Regions from separate parts of the Rahnella sp. PAMC25617 genome, predicted to be linked through region 1. Evidence: predicted binding sites of a transcription regulator. Region 1 holds the regulator's gene; each other region holds the start of a gene.
What was found. Region 1 encodes PurR, which represses purine synthesis genes. Its sites were predicted from a motif close to CANGCAAACGTTTGCNTG; they were not measured.
Positions count from the first base shown of each region.

Region 1 (2,206 bases):
CGGTTTTGATTGCAGCGGTCTGGTCTATTACGCTTACAAAGATTTGATCCGCATTAAAATGCCGCGCACGGCAAACGAGATGTACCACCTGCGCGATGCAGCGCCGGTGAAACGTGGCGAACTTGAAAGCGGTGATCTGGTGTTCTTCAGAATCAACAACCGCGGCGCAGCGGATCATGTGGGTGTTTATGTTGGCAACGGCAAATTCATCCAGTCGCCAAGAACCGGTGAAGACATCAAAATCACCTCACTGGGCGACGATTACTGGCAAGACCACTATGTTGGCGCACGTCGGGTGATGACCCCAAAAACAATCCGATAATAAACAATTCGTTAAGTCTGAGGTTTCGCTAATCAGCCATTGAATAGCACTTAACGAAGAGTTTCTGCAGGGAAGAGTATCGGCGGTAACGGTCACTGCGTAAAATTGAAAAGGGCGATTCCTGTGAAAGGTATCGCCCTTTTTTGTTGCGTCTCACTACTGTCTCACTGCCAGATTAGTTCATCACTGCCGTGAAGCTGAAAGCGATAATCATGAGCAAAGCGCATACCGTGGTGATCAACGATAACTTCAGGTTGCTGTCCATCAAACCCCCTTTCGGATCAAGTTGTGGCGTTTCTTTTAGCCACACTAAATGTGTGCCAACGCATTTTCGCATAATTCACTTTTAAAATCTTCTGCTGAATGAAAATGTGAACATGACAATTTTACTTCCACTTTCATGCATTATAAGAGAAAATTGTCGGTTAACACGCCTGTGTGCCGGTCGATTTCACCCGAGAGCATTTCACGCCTCATTCTGAAGAATCCACCCAATGATTACACTGCCCTTTTAGATGTCCGCAGTGTAATCAACGCAAGCAAACGATTAACATAATGCTAACGTGCTGAAGCACGGAAGTTCAGGAGTCATTCTTTACATGGCAACGATTAAAGATGTCGCAAAGCGCGCTGGCGTTTCCACTACAACCGTGTCGCACGTCATCAATAAAACACGTTTCGTCGCCGAAGAAACCAGGGAAGCGGTGCTGCTTGCCATTAAAGAGCTACATTATTCTCCGAGCGCCGTAGCCCGTAGTCTTAAAGTGAATAACACCAAGACGATTGGTCTGCTGGCAACCTCCAGTGAAGCGCCCTATTTCGCCGAGGTGATTGAAGCCGTCGAGAACAGCTGCTTCTCCAAAGGCTATACGCTGATCTTGTGTAACTCGCACAACAATCTGGAAAAACAACAGGCCTATCTGCAAATGCTGGCGCAAAAACGCGTCGATGGTCTGCTGGTCATGTGCGCGGAATACCCTGACGAATTACTCAATATGCTTGAAGAGTATCGTTCGATTCCGATGGTGGTGATGGACTGGGGCGAAGCGCGTAAAAACTTCACCGACAGCATTATCGATAATGCTTTCGAAGGCGGTTATATGGCCGGACGCTATCTGATCGAACGCGGGCATCGTGATATTGGCGTGATCCCGGGACAGCTGGCGCGTAATACCGGCGGCGGTCGTTTCCAGGGTTTTGTCAAAGCGCTGACGGAAGCCAATATCCCGCTTCGCGAAGAATGGGTGGTTCAGGGCGATTTCGAGCCGGAGTCAGGTTATCAGGCGATGCATAAGATTCTGATGCAGAAACAACGCCCCACCGCCGTCTTCTGCGGGGGCGATGTCATGGCAATGGGCGCAATTTGCGCCGCTGATGAGCTCGGATTGCGCGTCCCGCAGGATATTTCGGTGATTGGTTACGATAACGTGCGTAATGCGCGGTACTTCTCTCCGGCACTGACGACCGTGCATCAGCCGAAAGAACGGTTGGGTGAGATGGCCTTTACTATGTTGCTCGACCGCATCGTCAGCAAACGTGAAGAATCACAGACCATCGAGGTGCATCCGAAACTGGTTGAGCGTCGTTCGGTGGCCGATGGCCCGTACCGCGACTATCGCCGTTAATGTTTGCCTTTAATCTTTTATAACGCCTGCTTTTGCAGGCGTTTACTTTCTCAGTCCCGCAGCCATTCACGGTTCATCGTTTCTGTATCACCCATATATTCCAGCAACCACGCCAGTGAAGGTGACGGATTGCTCTGGTCCCACGTCAGGCAACATGGGCTGTCAGGGAAGGTATTCTCCAGCGCCAGAACCTGCAATGCCTGCTGTTCAATGCGGTGGCTCACGCGATGTACCGGCATCATTCCTACGCATAAACCTT
Region 1 covers NZ_JBOCUM010000006.1:234,438-236,643, forward strand. Annotated here, with positions in the region: gene ACM615_RS07060 (C40 family peptidase) at 1-322, shown strand, start outside; gene ACM615_RS07065 (YnhF family membrane protein) at 498-659, opposite strand; gene purR (HTH-type transcriptional repressor PurR) at 922-1,947, shown strand; gene punR (DNA-binding transcriptional activator PunR) at 1,998-2,206, opposite strand, start outside.

Region 2 (2,206 bases), on a different contig from region 1:
TGCGGTAGCGTAAGCCGGTACCAGATAAGACAATGGAGACAGGAACAACATCAGCAGGAACAGCACGCCGACGACCGTTGCGGTCAGGCCGGTTTTGCCGCCCGCTGCCGTACCGGCTGCCGATTCGATGTAAACCGCTGCCGGTGATGCGCCAACCAGCGAGGCGAAAATGCTGCTCACGGAGTCTGCGGTCAGCGCTTTGCCGCCGCTGATGATCTGGCCGTTTTCATCCAGCAGGTTTGCCTGACCGGCTACTGCGCGGATAGTGCCGGTGGCATCAAACACCGCGGTCATCACCAGCGCCAGAACGCTTGGCAATACCGCCGCTTTCAGCGCGCCCATGATGTCGAGATCGAAAATCACCGATTTGCCGTCAGCACCTGCCAGAGAAGGCATCGCGAACAAACCCTGATATTTCACGGCAGGATCGAAAATCAGACCGATAATGGAAATCGCAATAATCACCAGCAAAATGCCGCCGGGCACTCGCAGTTTCTCAAGGCCGAAAATCACCGCCAGTCCGAGCAATGTCATGATCACCGGGAAAGAAGTAAAGGCGCCGAGCGCGACAGGTAAACCGTCCAGCGGGTTTTTCACCACCAGACCGACGCCGTTGGCCGCGATCAGCAACAGGAACAGGCCGATACCGATGCCGGTTCCGTGCGCAACGCCAGTTGGCAGGTTGCGCAAAATCCACGACCGGATGCCGGTCATCGAGATAATGGTGAACAATACGCCCATCAGGAATACCGCGCCGAGGGCAACCGGCACGCTGATGTGCTGGCCGAGCACCAGACTAAAGGCGGTAAAGGCAGTCAGAGAGATGGCGCAACCAATCGCCAGCGGCAGATTAGCCCACAGGCCCATCAGCAGGGAGCCGAAACCGGCCACCAGACAGGTCGCGACAAACACGGCACTTGGCGAGAAACCCGCTTTGCCAAGCATTGACGGTACAACGATGACCGAATACACCATCGCCAGAAACGTCGTTAAGCCGGCGATCACTTCCTGGCGAACGTTACTGCCACGCGCACTGATTTTGAAAAAAGCATCAAACGGGCCCTTTGGCGCAACGGCGCTGCCCGTCTGAGTGTGTTGACTCGACATGAAAATTCCTCTGAATGTCTCTGCTGATTAGCCGGCGTGGTCATTATGAAACCGTTTCTGCACGTTCACTTCCCTATTTGTCGCCTGAAATCGCCGAAACGGGCGTCAGAACGGCAAGGCAAACGTTTAACTCGCATCGCGTATGGCGGGACAAAAATTAACGCAAACGATTATCTCGTTTTTAATTACCACACATCAACTGTGAATGACGACAATTTACCGTTGTCTGGTCAATAAAAACGCGGTTGTGGTGCAAATCTGTCCGCCTGGCGATTTGCTGTGCGGTAACGGTTGCGCACGCGCTTCGTGGCGATGAGAAAGAGAGACAGCAAATCAGGATGAATAGGCTATGCCGGGAGGTAAAAGACCGGAGATAAAAATAACAGGACGTTTATTAAGGTTTATTTTCTGATGGCGTTCATTGGGCAAATTCCACACCCGCAAAGAGCCCGCTGTGAAATATAAAAAGGGAACACGTTCCGGCGATAAAAAACCAAAACGCCCCCCCCCTTTAAATTTTTGAGGACTTAAAAACCATTAACGCAGGATATTCAAAGGGCCTCCGGTTTCCAGAGCCCGCTGATAAGCCGGTCGGGCTGTCACATTGGAAAGCCATGCATTTAAATGTGGGTATTTTCCCAGACCGGTGCGGGCGTTTATGGCTTCTACCGGGAAACTCATCTGAATGTCCGCTGCGCTGAACTGATAACCCGCGAAATAAGGATGCGTGGTCAGATGTTGTTCCAGATAATCCATGTGGGTATAAATCTGTTTATCCAGATAGTTTTTCTGCACACCCTGTCCGATCGCACCGGCAATCGGGCGGATCAGCCACGGCATTGGCGGCTTGCCCAGACGGCTGAAAATCAGCTTCATGACCAGCAGCGGCATCAGCGAACCTTCGGCATAATGCATCCAGTAGCGATACTGCTGGCGCTCCGCGAACGCCGTCGGTTTCAGCGTGCCTGCCTCATCGTACACTTCCTGCAGATACTCAATAATGGCGCCAGATTCCGCGAGGATCATGCCGTTATCTTCCAGTACCGGTGATTTGCCGAGAGGATGCACTTTTTTCAGCGATTCCGGTGCCAGCATGGAT
Region 2 covers NZ_JBOCUM010000013.1:164,731-166,936, forward strand. Annotated here, with positions in the region: gene ACM615_RS16965 (NCS2 family permease) at 1-1,107, opposite strand, end outside; gene ACM615_RS16970 (glutathione S-transferase family protein) at 1,645-2,206, opposite strand, start outside.
Region 2: ACM615_RS16965 (NCS2 family permease) is a predicted target of PurR. The motif match lies at 1,223-1,240, and genes of this name have one in related genera.

Region 3 (2,206 bases), 680 kb from region 1:
GCGGGCCGTCGGTCATGATATCCAGCGCAGTAACGATACGATCCGGCTTACCGAAATCTTCTTCCCACGGCTGTTCAAAGCCAGGAATGCGCAGGTTGGAAACAGAGAAACCAACCAGACCGGCTTTCGGTTTTGCGCCGCGCCCCGTTGCACCTTCGTCACGGATTTCACCGCCTGAACCGGTTGCCGCACCCGGCCATGGAGAGATCGCCGTCGGGTGGTTATGGGTTTCAACCTTCATCAGGATATGCGCCTGCTCCTGATGGAAATCGTACAAACCGTCTTTCGCATCGGCGTAGAAACGACCGACCTGCGAACCTTCCATCACGGCGGCGTTATCTTTATACGCGGACAGCACGTGATCAGGGGTCTGTTCGAAGGTGTTTTTAATCATCTTGAACAGGGATTTCGGCTGGGTTTCGCCGTCGATAATCCAGTCTGCGTTGAAGATTTTGTGGCGGCAGTGTTCTGAGTTGGCCTGTGCGAACATATACAATTCGATGTCTGTCGGGTTGCGCCCCAACGACGTAAAGGCTTCCATCAGGTAATCAATTTCATCCTGCGCCAGCGCCAGACCTAATTTGGTGTTGGCGGCTTCGAGTGCGCCACGGCCAACGCCGAGGATATCCACATGTTGCACCGGGGTTGGCTGATGCTGCGCGAACAGCGCGCTGGCGTCTTCCAGACGGGTAAACACGGTTTCCATCATGCGGTCATGCAGCAATGCGCCCAGTTCGGTCCACTGCGCTTCGGTCAGTTGCGGTGCCTGAACATAAAATGCCAGACCACGCTCAAGGCGCAGAACCTGTGACAAACCGCAATTGTGGGCGATGTCGGTAGCTTTGGAAGACCAGGGAGAAATGGTGCCCGGACGCGGGGTGACCAGCAATAAACGACCAGAAGGAGCGTGTTCAGCGAGAGAAGGACCGTATTTCAGGAGGCGTTGTAACTTGGTTTGTTCGTCCGAATTCAGCGGTGCGCTGACGTCGGCAAAGTGTACATATTCGGCGTAGATATCGCTGACCGGAAGACGTGCTTCCTGACAACGGGACAACAATTTGTTAATGCGAAAAGCCGACAAAGCGGGCGAACCACGCAGTATTTCCATAATCACAGATCTCTCGTCTTCGAAGACACTGACCACAGTGCTTCATTGGGCGCAACAGGGGGAAAACGCGGGCTATTATAAAGAAAGCTGGCGTCCGACGAAACCGTTTGCGTCGGGAAACTTCATATTCCTTTATAGCCTTACCGTTATCATGGCTATTATGAATAAAGTTGCAGACTGCCGTTTTGTTGAGCAAAATGCGTCAGCACTGGGGATATAACCATACTAACTGCACAGCATAGCGTAAAAAAACAAGAGCGCCGCAGCGAGATAACTATTTGACGCGACTAAAAATTAATTATGTTCTGATGGGGATCGCCGCCCTGTTACTGGCACTGGCCTTGTGGCCTGCCGTGCCGTGGCACAGAGGTGAAGGTGACCAGCTGGATCAGATAAAATCCCGTGGAGAATTGCGCGTCAGCACGCTCAATTCTCCACTGACTTTTATGGACTCCCCTGAAGGCAATCTGGGCTTCGATTATGAACTGGCTAAACGCTTCGCAGATTATCTGGGCGTGAAGCTGGTGATTTCTCAGCACACCACCATCGAGAGCATGTTCGACGATCTTGATCATGGTAAAACCGACATGCTGGCTTCCGGTCTGGTGTACAACAATGAGCGCCTGAAAAACTACCGCGCCGGCCCGGAATACTATTCCGTATCGCAGCAGCTGGTTTACCGGCAGGGTGCTGTGCGCCCGAAAGGTTTCGCCGACATCAAAGGCTCGCTGGTAGTGTCTGCTGGCAGTGCGCATATCGCCACGCTGGAAGCTGCCAGCCAAAAATATCCAGACCTCAACTGGACCACCACCGATAAATTGTCACCCCGCGACCTGTTGCAACAGGTTGAAAACGGCAAACTCGATTATACGCTGGGGGATTCGGTCACCATCGCCCTGATGCAGCGCGTCTATCCGCGCCTTGCGGTGGCCTTTGATGCCACAGACGATGAACCGGTCACCTGGTATTACCGCAAACAACCTGATGACGACAGCCTTGCTGCCGCTATGCTGGATTTCTTCAGTCAGATTTCAGAGGACGGTACGCTGGAAAAACTGGAGGAAAAATACCTCGGGCACGTGGGCGATTTCGATTATG
Region 3 covers NZ_JBOCUM010000006.1:913,013-915,218, forward strand. Annotated here, with positions in the region: gene purL (phosphoribosylformylglycinamidine synthase) at 1-1,111, opposite strand, end outside; gene mltF (membrane-bound lytic murein transglycosylase MltF) at 1,387-2,206, shown strand, end outside.
Region 3: purL (phosphoribosylformylglycinamidine synthase) is a predicted target of PurR. The motif match lies at 1,205-1,222, and genes of this name have one in related genera.

Region 4 (2,206 bases), on a different contig from region 1:
TGGCGTGAATGTTGTCCTCAAGCTGCTGGAAAAGGCGGCCAAAGTCATGGGCGATTACACGGATATTGAAATCGTGGAAGCGCACCACCGTCATAAAGTTGATGCACCATCAGGTACAGCACTGGCAATGGGTGAAGCGATTGCCGGTGCATTAGGCCGTGATCTCAAAGAGTGTGCGGTGTATGCCCGTGAAGGTTATACCGGTGAACGTGATCCAAAGAGTATTGGTTTTGCCACGATTCGTGCAGGCGATATCGTCGGTGAACACACCGCGATGTTTGCAGATATCGGTGAGCGCGTTGAGATAACGCACAAGGCTTCCAGCCGCATGACATTCGCAAATGGCGCTGTTCGTGCGGGTAAGTGGCTTTCTTCACATAAAACCGGTCTTTATGACATGCGAGACGTGCTTGGTTTAGAAGATTTGTAAAAGATGATTTAGATGTGATGTGGTTGTTTTGGTCATAATGTTTTGATAAAAGGGCAGTTCCTTGATTGCCCTTCTCTTTTTATTAGAAAATAAGTGTTTCGCTTATTTTTATCTTTGTATTTTCATTTTTATGGTGTTTTCACTGGTTTTATCTGATGTATTGCATGTTTTTTGAACGCGACCACTCTTCGGTTCTGTAACAATTCCCCTTTTCTCGTCATTTTCCACACATCCTCTCCCGCAAACGGTTACTATGGCGACTTAGTCACTATTTTTATGCCAGTCAGAGAGCCTTTTCTCTGAGTTGTACGAAAAGAAGAGAAATATTGGTGCTTTTGGTAGACAAACCGTACTGCCATCATTAGAATGCGCGCAATTTGCCAAAAATTGCCTTTGGGAGCGATTTTTGCATTGATTTAGATCGGGTTATCTGAATTAATATGCAGATATTGTGATTTATTATTCTTGGAGGATGCTTTGATAAAGTCAGCGCTATTGGTTCTGGAAGACGGAACCCAATTCCACGGTCGGGCCATCGGGGCAGAAGGGTCGGCAGTGGGGGAAGTGGTCTTCAATACGTCGATGACCGGTTATCAAGAAATCCTCACTGATCCTTCCTATTCCCGCCAGATTGTCACTCTCACTTATCCCCATATCGGTAATGTCGGCACTAACGCCGCTGATGCAGAATCCTCCGCAGTACACGCTCAAGGCCTGGTCATTCGCGATTTACCTCTGATTGCCAGCAATTACCGCAGTGAAGAAAACCTCTCTGATTATCTCAAGCGCAACAACATCGTTGCCATCGCCGATATTGATACCCGCAAACTGACCCGCCTGTTACGTGAAAAAGGCGCACAGAACGGCTGCATCATTGCGGGCGATTCACCGGATGCTGAACTGGCGCTGCAAAAAGCCAAAGCATTCCCGGGGCTGAAAGGGATGGATCTGGCGAAAGAAGTGACGACGACAGAATCCTACAGCTGGCAGCAAGGCAGCTGGACGCTGGAAGGCGAACTGCCGGAAGCGAAGAAATCTGAAGAACTGCCATTCCACGTGGTGGCTTACGACTACGGCGCGAAGCGTAATATCTTGCGCATGTTGGTGGATCGCGGTTGCCGCCTGACAGTGGTTCCAGCACAAACGCCGGCAGAAGAAGTGCTGAAGATGAATCCGGACGGTATCTTCCTGTCCAACGGCCCGGGTGACCCGGAGCCATGTGATTACGCGATCGCGGCGATCAAATCCTTCCTGGAAACTGACATTCCGGTATTCGGCATCTGTCTCGGCCACCAGTTACTGGCACTGGCCAGCGGCGCGAAGACCGTAAAAATGAAGCTCGGCCACCACGGCGGTAACCACCCGGTAAAAGATATCGATAAAGATATCGTGATGATCACCGCTCAGAACCACGGTTTTGCGGTTGATGAAACCGGTCTGCCTGCCAACCTGCGCGTGACCCACAAATCACTGTTCGACCACACGGTGCAGGGAATTCATCGCACTGATAAAGCGGCGTTCAGCTTCCAGGGGCACCCTGAAGCCAGTCCGGGTCCGCACGATGCGGCACCGCTGTTCGACCACTTCATCGAACTGATTGAAGCTTTTCGCGCTACCAATAAAAACGACGCCACTCTTACAGGCAAATAAATCAGGAGCAAGAAAAAATGCCAAAACGTACAGATATAAAAAGCATCCTGATCCTGGGCGCCGGCCCGATTGTTATCGGCCAGGCTTGTGAATTTGACTACTCGGGTGCGCAGGCGTGTAAGGCGC
Region 4 covers NZ_JBOCUM010000017.1:108,186-110,391, forward strand. Annotated here, with positions in the region: gene dapB (4-hydroxy-tetrahydrodipicolinate reductase) at 1-430, shown strand, start outside; gene carA (glutamine-hydrolyzing carbamoyl-phosphate synthase small subunit) at 908-2,080, shown strand; gene carB (carbamoyl-phosphate synthase large subunit) at 2,098-2,206, shown strand, end outside.
Region 4: carA (glutamine-hydrolyzing carbamoyl-phosphate synthase small subunit) is a predicted target of PurR. The motif match lies at 668-685, and genes of this name have one in related genera.